Regions from separate parts of the Leptolyngbya sp. NIES-2104 genome, predicted to be linked through region 1. Evidence: predicted binding sites of a transcription regulator. Region 1 holds the regulator's gene; each other region holds the start of a gene.
The links. The regulator NtcA, encoded in region 1, controls nitrogen genes in cyanobacteria. The targets are predictions, from matches to a motif close to TTTGTANNNNNNNNTACAAA.

Region 1 (4,037 bases):
GTGCGATAGCTCTCTAAATGACCCTCATGCAGAATGTAGAGCGCTTCAGGCTGGGTGTCTTCGAGTCCGATGCGCCGATTGGCTTGAGTTGATTGTTCTTGAATCTGTTGCGCGATCGCGGTTAATGCGATCGGTGACAAGCCTGAAAATGCTGTCTGTTGCCGCAACCATTCCACCCGCTCTAAAACGTTCATGGTTCGCCTCTGAATGCGCGAACTCTATCCTAGAACTAACACCGCTCTAGATAGGACAGATTGATCGATAAACTTAACTCACCAAGCGTTCTAGATATCGCTCAATTAACAAAATCGCCACAATATCATCGATCGGTCTGGGGGGCGATCGCATTCCTTCAGGAATCAAACGGCTGAACCCCTTTGGAGGATACATTTGCCAAAAACGATCGCGTGCCTCTAATGAACTATTGCGCTCATCGACCGTTACCACACGCAAATCGGTTAATTCCTCAGCTAGTCGCCGTTTCCATTCTTTTGAAGAAGTCTGATCGCCCATCACTAATAGCGAAACTGGAAAGCGATCGCGCAAGGATTCGATCGTCGGAATCGCTCCCTCTGCACTGATCACTTCATGGTAGTAAAGTCTTCGATCGACCCCCATCACCGCTAAACCGCACTTTTGCCGCCCTGGATCAAATCCCAAAATCACTGGCTGTTCCGCCATGATGCGCCTCTACTCTCAAAAAAGTTCGTTAACTGGATGCTCTTAAAATCACTTGCCCGTTCTGCACCGCCACTAATTCTATTTTTAGAGGTCCTGCTGTGTAAGTCACTTGTGATGCGACCGCCCTAATCTCGATCGCAGTCGGATAACGTCGCAACTGTTCAATAAAAGGTCCAAGCGTTAACAGCTTCTCGATTTCGATGTTGTCGTTTAAAACCCCAGCGACACGAGCGCGGGAATTAGAAGCCGCGAACAAGTCCTGAATCGATTTCTGAAAGTCCTGAGACGAGAGTTTCGACGGATCAATCGTTTGCGATGCGATCGTATCTCCTTCGAGAAATACCACCCGATTCGGAACCGCATTGACATAAACAAACACCGCGCTATTTTCGCCCTTCACATAGTTGGCGCGGGCTTGCACACGAACCAGATAATCCTGACCGTCACTAATCTGCCGAATCAAGCCTTCCACTTCTGCGATCGGAATTTGGACAACTTGATCATTTCGCCCCGGTTGTAGCGATTGAATTGCCGCCCGATTCGCATACTGTAACAGTTGATCAACCGCTGCTCTTGCGCCTCCGGGTTCGACCACACGCACAACCGCAGAAGATAAGACTTGTGTGCGATAGATCGCTAAATCACCGCTCCGAACCAGTTGCACATCTCGCCCGAATTGCTGGAGCGCCTCAGTCAGCGCGGCACGTTGTGATTCCAATCGTTTCAGATTTTCTCCACGTTCTGCAATCACGCGATCGCGTTCACTAATTTCGCGATCGCGCTGTTCGATCACTCGTGTCCGCTCTGCAATTTCTTCATCTCGCGCTGCAATCTGGGTCTTCACCTGATCGCGCTGTTCAATCAATTTGTCTTGTTCGGATTGCAGTTGAGCGATTTCAGTCCGCAGCTTCTCAGCTTGACCCGAAACCGTCTCTAATTGACGACGAGTTGCATCGCGCTGAGCTTCCGTCGTTCGCAGTTGAGCATTGGTTTCCCGTTGCCGATCAATCGAGGTCTGCAAATTGGCATTAATTCGTTTGAGCTGTTCTTCGACTTGAGCACGTTCCGATCGCGCTTCTGTCAGTTGCTTCTCGACCTGAGCTTTCTGGGCATCAGTCGCTTTCAAATCAGCCGACACTTTTTCTAAATCGCGTCCTCGATCGCGCAATTCCGACTGAATCCGTCCGAAGTTCAGCAGCATTTCCCGGAAGGTCTTACTCGCCAGCAGCAACACGCCCAGCGTCGAAGCAGAAATTAGCGTTCCGGTTAAGATCGTGACGACGACAGCGGTTTGCTTAGGGCGGAGATTGAACAAACTGAGGCGGGCTTTTCCCACACGGGTTCCTAAACGATCGCCAATTGTCGCGATCGCTCCCCCCAACACCAGCACCACCAGAATTAAAATCAGCCCGACATCGGACATACTACTCCCAAGTCATCCCCCACCCAAAACGGTCTGAGGCAATTCTAGACCCGCCTTTCATTATGCCTGTTCCCTCTAAACTTCGGGCGCGTCCTTCAGGAAAGAATTTTAAGCGAATTAGGTGAATTGTTGACTCAGCGTTACAGGATTGTGAACGGTGATCTTTTTCTTGTGAATCGAAATCATTTTGTCTTGCCGCAAATCACCCAATAATCGAGTAACCGTTACACGAGTTGATCCGATCGCTTCTGCGATCGCTTGATGCGACAGTTTCAAATCGATCATGATTCCTTCTTGCGTCGGCACACCAAAATCACGACACAGAATCAAAAGAAAACTCACCAGGCGTGATCCCATGTCTCGGTGTGCCAAGGTTTCAATCATCATCTCGGTCTGAAGAATCCGCGATGATAAGCCTTTGAGCATTAACATCGAAAGTTCTGGGTTTTCTTTCAGAGCTTTTTCGACTTGTTCGATCGGCACTGAAAGCAATTCAACCGGGGTAAATGCGACCGCGTGATAAAAGCGATCGGCACGCTGTCCGGTAATCAGCGATAACACCCCGAACACGCTATTTTCTCTTAACAGCGCTACTGTAATTTCTTCGCCTGCTTCGTAGACCCGTGAGAGTTTGACCGCACCCTTAACGAGAAAATAGACTCGTTCCGCTGGATCACCCGGAAAAAAGATTGTCTTACCGCGTTCAAACGTCTCAATAACAGGAGGATACGCACCTCCCCCGATCTGACGAAACATTGTTGCGAGCGGTCTATCCTTGGTCACTACCATTTCTTTCCTTATCGTATCGAGTGAAACTGGAGCAGTTTACCGAGTCAGTAACGCGATGTGCACTTTGTGAACAATCGATGACTTTAGACCACTAAAACTGAGTCCTCAAATGGTTTTTGTACACTGCGCTACATTTTTGCTCTGATTTTGAAAATCTCCGTAAATTTTCTGAGTTCAGGTGCGCTATTTTCAGTAATATTGAGGTCTTCTTTTTGAGAACTGCAATAATTTCCACACATCATACCGTGAAAGCCACCAGGATGTAGACGCAACCCTTAAGGAATTGTTAATTCTCCTAAGTAAGAAAGTCAGCATTTTCAACCATGCCCAGATTTGAAGACCAGCTAGAAAAAATAGAAGTGATCGACCGCGCCACTTGGCGAAATTGGCTGCAACAAAATCATGAAACTGCGATCGGAATTTGGCTAATTTACTACAAAGTGAAAAGCAGTAAGCCGAGCGTCCGATATCCTGAAGCTGTAAAGGAAGCGCTTTGTTTTGGCTGGATCGACAGTAAGGCGAAATCGCTCGATGACGATCGCTATATGCAGATTTTTACACCTCGAAAACCCAAAAGTGTTTGGTCAAAATTGAACAAGCAATACATCGACGAATTAATCGAACAGGGCTTAATGACCGAAGCGGGGAGTAAAAAAATTGAAGCGGCAAAACTCGATGGATCTTGGACTTCTTTAGATGCGATCGAGGCGCTAATCTTACCGCCAGATTTGATCGAAGCGTTGGGAAAAAATGCGATCGTACAACAAAATTTCGAGGCGTTCAGCAACTCGACAAAGAAAGTGATTCTCTATTGGATCGAGAGCGCGAAACGATCTGAGACACGACAGAACCGAATCGAAAAGACGATCATCGCTGTTGCTCAGAATCGATCGCCCCTCGATCGAACTCCTTAAGAGGACGTTTGAAAAGTTCTTGTTTGTCGCAACGTCCCGCCCTGAAATAGAATTTCGGGCTAATCGGCGAAAGTTCTTTGAAAAGGACTAAGAGACTGAAACTGGCTCCCAGTCTACTTCAGTAGACTTTCGTCGGTTAGCCCGAAATTCATTTCAGGGCGGGAGGCAAACGAGAGCGAAAAGACTTTTTATACTTTTCAAACACCCTCTAAAGCCGCTGTAACAAGCTC
Region 2 (4,037 bases), 1.8 Mb from region 1:
CGCAAGTGCGATCGGACTGTAACGATATCCACCAAGACAAATCGAACAAAATTGTTTTCTGAATGGTTGTCTTTTGTGTTTAATCGCATGAGCAATTCGAGTTAGCTTAATATTTCACGTAGGGGGATTAATCCTTTAGAGGGACGGCAACTTCCGAGACGTGATTGTTAATCTAAATAAGCACATGCTGAGTTGTCGATATTGCATCGCTTTCTCAAGCAAGTTATTTCTCATAATGCCTGGAATCAGACAGATGAAATTTGAGGACATTTATCAATTTTTCAAAGATCCGCCACCCTTTTATCTCAATAAGGAATTGGCGGTCTGCTACGTTCTCGCCGTGCTCTTACGGGGAGATTCTTACGGAACCGAGCTAATTCAGCTACTTGAAACAGAATACCCACTCTACCGCCTATCCGATACTGTGCTTTACAGTGCCCTGAAGTTTCTTGAAGATGAAGAAATGGTGACAGGCTACTGGAAAAAAGTCGAAGGTCGCGGTCGCCCTCGCCGGATGTATCAGATTAAATCTGAAGTCATGCCGCAAGCACAGGATCTCGCTCGCCTTTGGCACGAGTACGCCGTAAAACGCGAAACTGCCAAAGAAAATTCAGGAATTCCCCAGGTCAGCGGTGCTGAGAAATAAACAATGATCCCGTTGTTGTTTAAAGTGGTGTAATTGAGATTCTTCTTTGTTGCGCCATGATTCAGCCTGTAATTGCCTCAACGCTTCTCCTCACGGTTCTATTAATGATTGGGCTGTTTTTCTTCATTCGCGCCTCAATCAAAGATCGAACTCAGGAGGTGCGCTTGCTGTCTGACCAGTCCGAAGATTCTTTGCTCACTCAGCTCCGTGCCTATTTCGGGCAGCGATCGTATCGAGTGGCGGCAATCGATGCCACGTTGAACCAGGTGACATTTGAAGGCGAAGTTCGCCCTAGTGTGTTTCTGGCGGTGTTTCTGTCGTTTCTTGCCTCGATCGGTGTATTGTGCCTTGTGCTCGTTCTCTCGATGGTGCTGCCCGATGGATCAAATTTTTGGTTTGGATTATTGCTCCTGTCTCCACTGGCGGGAGCCTTTTACTGGAAAGGCGCAGGTCGCGTTGAGCAAGTTTCGCTGAAGGTTGAGCCAGGTTCGGATACGTCTCAAAGTGTGATTACTGTAAAGGCGCATCGGGATGAACTGGCAGAGTTACAGCGATCGTTAGAATTGAAAGCGGAATAAAACGTAAAAGCTCCCTTCGTTGCGTTGAAGGGAGCTTTTAACTTAGGTGAATGCTGGGATGTATCGCCTAACTCAATTGAACCCGTAACCCAAGGCGGTTACAGTTGCACTCGCATTCCAGAGCCAGCGACTGGTGAACGTGAGCCGTTTTAGAAACGATGCTTAGCGGCTCCGGGACGGAACAGCAACATCGACTTCATCTTCAGAGGTTCTCAGACTGGGGAATAAGAAATGGTTTTCTTCGACGTATTGAGCGCCAAACAGTCCTTTTTCAGCCCAGAAGTAACGATCCGTGGTATGCTCGTTTCTCTTAACCAGTAACAGCGCGGGCGGCACAATGCCCTCAGCGTGGATGAACTTGCGTGCGGCAGTGACGGGCTTATCTTCGCCACACTCAATGCTAAACTGAGGGACGCTCTCTAAGATTCGTCTTCCTTCCTGCCGTCTCCGACTTTTCCGCTTACGTCTCCTTGCCAAACCCTTTACCTCCTTAGGTTCCAAACTACCGAAAGTTGTAATGTTCGTTACAAAACCCGTCGAAAATATATCAGTTCCAGCCCTAGACTTCAACTTCTCTTAACGCATCTATACAATTTCTTAATTTTATTTGTCTAGATTCTTGCTATGTAACCTAGAGTACGAGTACTGACACTCGTGGAAATTAAGAAAACTAGAGGTAAAAGTGTTGGGGATCAGAGCTATCTATTAAATTAATAAGAAAAATTACTTATCGTCAACTCTTTTTTTCACAAAATCTGCCAGAAAACAGATGCTGATGCCTACAAGTTCCGAATTCATTGAGTTATGTCGATCGCAAATTGCGTTATTGACACAAGCGATGGGGGCATCACTCAGCGTAATCTATCTAACGGAAGAATTAGTTGAGAGTTCTCAAGCCCGTTTGATGCCGATCGCGGCTTATCCAGATAACGCTGTGGCATTAGAGCGATCGAGCCGTCTCGCCCTTCCCGCTGCCGCCGATTCTCCCGAAATTGACGCGATCCCAGCAACGGGGATTACTCAACCGAGACAGTTAGTTTTGCCGCTGATTCACGAAGAATTAGTGTTCGGGCTATTAGTGACTGAGCGCGACGATCGACCCTGGACGACTTGGGAGCGATCGCAGGTCGAACGAATCGCGGATACGTTGTCGCTGGCGTGTGTAATGGATCAACGTGCTCAATGGCTCGATCAATCTCAACAGCAACATCGATCGAGACAATCTCAGCAGCACGACGTTTTAGATAATTTATTGCATCAGTTAAAAAGTCCGCTAACGGCTTTACGAACGTTTGGAAAATTATTAGTTAAAAAATTACAGGCGGGCGATCCAAATCGAGAAATCGCTGGAAGTATTTTGCGGGAAAGCGATCGATTACAGGAACTCTTACAGCAATTTGACGAAGCGATCGATCTTGATTCCGTCGATGTTTTAGCGGAAGACGCTTCTTTAGTCGGTCGTCCGATTCCACTTTTGCCCGCAGGCGTTCTGACCACTTCAAATCTAGAATTAATGCCGTGTTCGGTGAGTGAAATTTTGCTGCCGCTGATAGAAACGGCTGAAGCGATCGCTCAAGAAAAAGGGCTTTTAATTAAGACAGAAATTCCGAATTTTCTTCCGCTTGTTTCCGCCAATCCTGGCGCGGTGAGAGAAGTATTAAGTAATTTGATTGATAACGCGCTCAAATATACGCCATCAGGCGGAGAAGTGCATATCAGAGCGAGAGAACACGGCGATCGCGTCCGTATCTGGATTACGGACACGGGATATGGAATTCCGCCAGAAGATTTAGAGCGATTATTTGAGCGGCACTATCGAGGAGCGCAGGCGAAAGGGGATATTCCGGGAACGGGGTTGGGGTTAGCGATCGCACGTCGGTTAATCGAACAGATGCACGGCTCGATTCAAGTGTTTAGCCCATTAAAAAACGAGGGTTGGATCACTGAAGATGACCAACCCCCGAAACAGGGGACAAGTTTTCTAGTGGAATTGTTGATGGTAAAGGCATAGATTGTCGCCCTCATCCCCTAGCCCCTTCTCCCTAGGGAGAAGGCTGGGGTGAGGGGTAAGTCTAATTACGCGGTAAAGTCAGCGTATTGGTGAGGCGGACATTCAGATCTGTATTTGGACGAATCGAGATTAAATCAACTCGATCGCCACCGAAGATCAATCCAGCCAACGCACCGACACCCGTTCCAATCAGAACTTCACCTGCTCGGATATTCCGATCGCCCGTTACAGCAGCAACACCCGCAGCCGCAGCGCTACCTAGAGCAGCATCTTTAAGGATCGTGCCAGTATTCGCACCGCGACGAACGGTTTCAGTCGTCGTGATCGGATCAGAAGTTGCCGCGATCGCGACTTGCTGACCGTTTGCCAAGACCAACTGAGAAGCGGTGAACTGTGCTGCGCCTTGAGCTACGGTCAACTGACCGGCAACTTGAGCGCCAGCAGGAATCAGAACCGTACCGTCAGAAGTCACGATGTTTTGAGCAACCGTCAATGTGATAGGAGTGGGTTGCGGTTCGTTCTTCGCAAGGAGGATTCGGTCGGCTCGATCGTACCGAAGTGGAATCGCGGTTCCTGCCGGAATGTTAATCGCTTGCGGTTGGGTTGGAGCCTGACCGACGATGAATGGCGATTGAATCGCGGCAACTTGTCCAGTGCTGACCAGGGATTGATAGACAAACGCAGCGACATCCGCACGAGTTGCGACCTGGTTCGGATTGAGCGTTTGAACATCCGGGTAGTTCACGACGATCCGGCGTTCGGTTGCAGCAGCGATACTGTTCCGAGCAAAGTTCGGAATGCT
Region 3 (4,037 bases), 820 kb from region 1:
AGCTTTGTTAATGTATCTTCGGGCATGGTGGTGTGCAACAGCAATCTACGACTATGAATAAGTGTAACGAATTCTGATCCGTGAGTAGCGTCATCGATCGAACGATTTTGAATTGAAAAAAGCGATCGAGCCATGACAGCTCGATCGCTTCTGGGTTCAAACTCTAGAACGAATTAGCAATCGTAGTAGAGCATGAATTCATACGGATGAGGGCGGATGCTCATTGGAATCACTTCGCGATCGAGCTTGTAGCTGATCCAGCTTTCGATGAAGTCTTCCGTAAACACACCACCCGAAGTCAGGTAATCGTGATCGGTTTCCAAGTTCTTCAACGCTTCCGCCAAAGATCCAGGAGTCGAAGGCACTTTCGCCAATTCTTCAGGGCTGAGTTCGTAGATGTCTACGTCTAACGGCGAACCCGGATCGATCTGGTTCTTGATGCCGTCAATACCTGCACAGAGCATTGCTGCAAACGCCAAGTAGGGGTTCGAGGTTGCATCCGGGCAGCGGAACTCTAAGCGTTTTGCTTTCGGGTTGGCTCCAGACAGCGGAATCCGCACCGATGCCGATCGATTCCCTTGCGAGTATGCCAAGTTCACCGGAGCTTCAAATCCAGGAACCAAGCGCTTGTAAGAGTTTGTGGTCGGGTTGGTGAACGCCAGCAACGAAGGCGCGTGTTTCAGAATTCCACCAATGTACCAAAGTGCGTTTTGGCTCAATCCAGCGTATCCGTCGCCTGCAAAGGTCGGTTCGCCATTGTTCCAAATCGACTGGTGACAGTGCATCCCAGAACCATTGTCACCAAAGACAGGTTTCGGCATGAACGTGATCGATTTACCGTATTTACGACCGACGTTTTTGATCACATACTTGTAGGTCATCAACCAGTCCGCCGCCTCCACCAGTGTTCCAAAACGGAAACCGAGTTCGCACTGTCCGCCCGTTGCCACTTCATGGTGATGTTTCTCGATCGGGACTCCACATTTCGCCATCGTCAAGAGCATTTCCGATCGCATATCTTGCGAGGTGTCGGTCGGCGCAACCGGGAAGTAGCCTTCTTTGTTCCGGGGCTTGTATCCCAAGTTTCCGCCCGGTTCTTGACGACCAGAGTTCCAAATCCCTTCAGCGCTGTCTACGTGGTAGTAGCCTTCGTGCTGGTTTTGGTCGTAGCGGACATCATCGAAAATGAAGAACTCAGCTTCAGGACCGAAGAACGCGGTGTCGCCCAAACCAGTCGTTTTCAGGTAGTCGATCGCTTTTTGGGCAATCGATCGCGGGTCGCGGCTGTAAGGCTGTCCGGTACGCGGCTCTTTGATCGAGCAAATCATGCTCAGCGTTTTGTGTTCCATGAACGGATCGATCCAAGCCGTGTCCGGATCAGGAACCATCGACATATCCGACTCATTGATCGATTTCCAACCCCGAATACTCGATCCATCAAATGGAACGCCATCGGTAAAGCTGCTTTCGTCAATTTGGCTTCTGTGCAGGGTAAGGTGTTGCCAAATTCCTGGCGTGTCAATGAATTTAAGATCGATTAACTCAATCCCTTCATCATTGATCTTTGCCAAGATCTCTTGTGGGGTCGCCATGAAGTACTCCTAGTAAGTCGCGTAACTTGCTCAACGCTGAGCGCCTGTTGCGGGTTGGATCGCTCGTGAAGGCTCACGTCGATCGCTCACCACAATCTGTTCTGAATCATGGTATGGAGACGTTTCACGCAGTTTTGTATAGGACGCTACAAAATCGAATCAGTTCAGCAGAATTAAGTATTGATTAACGATCAAAAATGTTACCGACAGAGATTTACGTATGCGATCGTTGCGCCCCGATTAAAATTTGTAACGTTTGTCTCATTTAGCGGTTACGTCCGGGGTACGGTTCAACTTAGGCTCAAACCATCGTGGTAAACTGAGCTTAAATCTTTTAACGATGCGGATTCCTTAAAGCTTGCTGTGGTTGGGAATTCGGCGAAACTCAAATTGAGCCAATTTTGGGAGAAGACTTTCATGCGGGACGCAGTGACAAGCCTGATTAGAAACTACGACATTACAGGGCGATATTTAGATCGCAATGCGATCGATAGCCTGAAATCTTATTTTGATACCGGAATGGCTCGCGTTCAGGCGGCTGCGCTTATCAATTCGGACGCGGCTGGAATCGTACGCCAAGCAGGATCGCAATTGTTTGACGAAAATCCAGAGTTAATTCGTCCGGGCGGAAATGCGTATACAACTCGTCGCTATGCAGCTTGCTTGCGCGATATGGATTATTACTTGCGCTATGCGACTTATGCGCTGGTGGCAGGCGATAACGATGTTTTAGATGAGCGCGTTCTGGAAGGATTGCGGGAAACGTACAATTCGTTGGGCGTTCCTTGTGGTCCGACGGTGCGCGGGATTCAAATCATGAAGGACATTGTGAAGGCACAGGTGGCAGCGGCTGGGATTTCCGATACGCGGTTCCTAGATCAGCCGTTTGATTACATGTCGCGAGAATTGGGCGAGAAAGACATCTAAAGCGTTTGAATTTGTGTGAAATGGGCAGAGAACCAAAATTCTCTGCCCATTTCTATTAGGCTTGAATTCGATGGATCGTCTCACTCCATTGCAGTGCTCTTTGCGACTCTACAATTTTGCAGCGGGATAAATCAGCAGATTGAGCCGAAACGGGGCGAAGAGAGGACATAGGAAGAATGTGACGATTTCTATATCAACATTTTGCAAAGCTTAGAACAAGCTCCAGAACCGTAGATTTCTCGAAAATGGCGAAGGTAAGACCAAGATCACAGCAGACAGCTTATGCTAAAAGGTGATCTTGAGTGTGCAACTTCTTTATGCCTACTCCCTGTCACATTGTCGTTGAAGGCAATCCTGCGATCGTTTACGCCAGCCGTAACGGTGCGCCTGAGAAAATGCTGCCGATTTTGGAATCATTTCTCGATACGTTTTGGCAAGAACGCGACGCACTCGGTGAAACGCAAGATACGCCAGAATGCTTAGTCGCTCAGGTCGTCGTGCGATTTGGCTTTGAGATTTGCGAAGATGATTTCTCAAACCTAAAAGTCGGGCTGAAATATGACCCAACAGCGGCTTATCTGTATTTCATTTCAGCAGAGCGACAATTGAGCGTGTGGAGTCCGACCGATAACTATCGATCGAATCCCTCACTCGGACTAAAAGCCTGTCATCAGTTGAGAACAGTTTCGATCGGATAAGCTCAAATCTTGGCAAATCGTCTCACAGCTAATACACTTCCCACCAATCCAACCATTCCGCCAAACGCCAACAGAATCAAGGGCAGCGCTAGTAAATTAATCGAATGCGATGTGGCAGTGGTGAGAAATTGCACAAATTCTGCTTGTCCGCTCAGTTGATGGCGGATAAATTTTTGAATCGCCTGAATGAGAGAAAACGCGATCGCCGCTCCCAGCACGCCAAACGCCACTCCTTGAGTTAGAAACGGCAAATAAATCCAGCTTCGAGTAGCTCCGACAAGCTGCATAATTTCAATTTCTTTTCGTCTTGCCAAAACGATAAATCGAATTGTTGTATTAATGACCGCGATCGCGGTTCCGGTTAATACTGCGATCGTTGCGGTACTCATCCAGTTAAATCCTTTATTCAACTGAGCAATCCGCTGAACCGCTTCGCCAACATACTGAACTTCTTCGACTCCCCGAATTTTTTTCAGCTTCTCTGCCAAAGTCGGCACAGACTCAGACGATCGCGCTTTTACTTTCAATTCATCTACTAATGGATTTCCCTCTAATTGCTGCGTTGCGTCTCTAAGGTTCGACAAACCGAGTTCTTGAACCAAATTGCTCCAAGCTTGCTCTTTAGAAACATCTTGCACCGATGCAACTTCCGGCAATCGTTCGACAACCGATCGCAAAACATCCGCTGACACCCCCGTTTCAAGATAAGCCGACACTTCCAACTGACTCCCAAACTGAGTCAGCAAGCTCTCCAACTGCCAAGAAGCCTGTAGACTCACTCCGAATAGAAACAGCAGCACCGTCACCATACTCACCGCTG

Region 2: NIES2104_RS02235 (DUF3155 domain-containing protein) is a predicted target of NtcA. The motif match lies at 1,736-1,755, and genes of this name have one in related genera.
Region 3: glnA (type I glutamate--ammonia ligase) is a predicted target of NtcA. The motif match lies at 1,726-1,745, and genes of this name have one in related genera.

The regions. Positions count from the first base shown of each region.
Region 1 is NZ_BBWW01000001.1:2,289,121-2,293,157, forward strand. Features, by position in the region: gene NIES2104_RS10540 (sigma 54-interacting transcriptional regulator) at 1-194, opposite strand, end outside; gene NIES2104_RS10545 (pre-16S rRNA-processing nuclease YqgF) at 268-681, opposite strand; gene NIES2104_RS10550 (DUF3084 domain-containing protein) at 710-2,104, opposite strand; gene ntcA (global nitrogen regulator NtcA) at 2,222-2,893, opposite strand; gene NIES2104_RS10560 (YdeI family protein) at 3,217-3,807, shown strand; gene NIES2104_RS10565 (PHP domain-containing protein) at 4,016-4,037, opposite strand, start outside.
Region 2 is NZ_BBWW01000001.1:454,604-458,640, reverse strand. Features, by position in the region: gene NIES2104_RS02245 (PadR family transcriptional regulator) at 254-646, shown strand; gene NIES2104_RS02240 (cofactor assembly of complex C subunit B) at 703-1,224, shown strand; gene NIES2104_RS02235 (DUF3155 domain-containing protein) at 1,387-1,701, opposite strand; gene NIES2104_RS02230 (GAF domain-containing sensor histidine kinase) at 2,000-3,235, shown strand; gene NIES2104_RS02225 (S-layer homology domain-containing protein) at 3,297-4,037, opposite strand, start outside.
Region 3 is NZ_BBWW01000001.1:1,472,101-1,476,137, forward strand. Features, by position in the region: gene NIES2104_RS06735 (class I SAM-dependent methyltransferase) at 1-134, opposite strand, end outside; gene glnA (type I glutamate--ammonia ligase) at 174-1,592, opposite strand; gene apcB (allophycocyanin subunit beta) at 2,010-2,519, shown strand; gene NIES2104_RS06750 (hypothetical protein) at 2,837-3,217, shown strand; gene NIES2104_RS06755 (ABC transporter permease) at 3,220-4,037, opposite strand, start outside.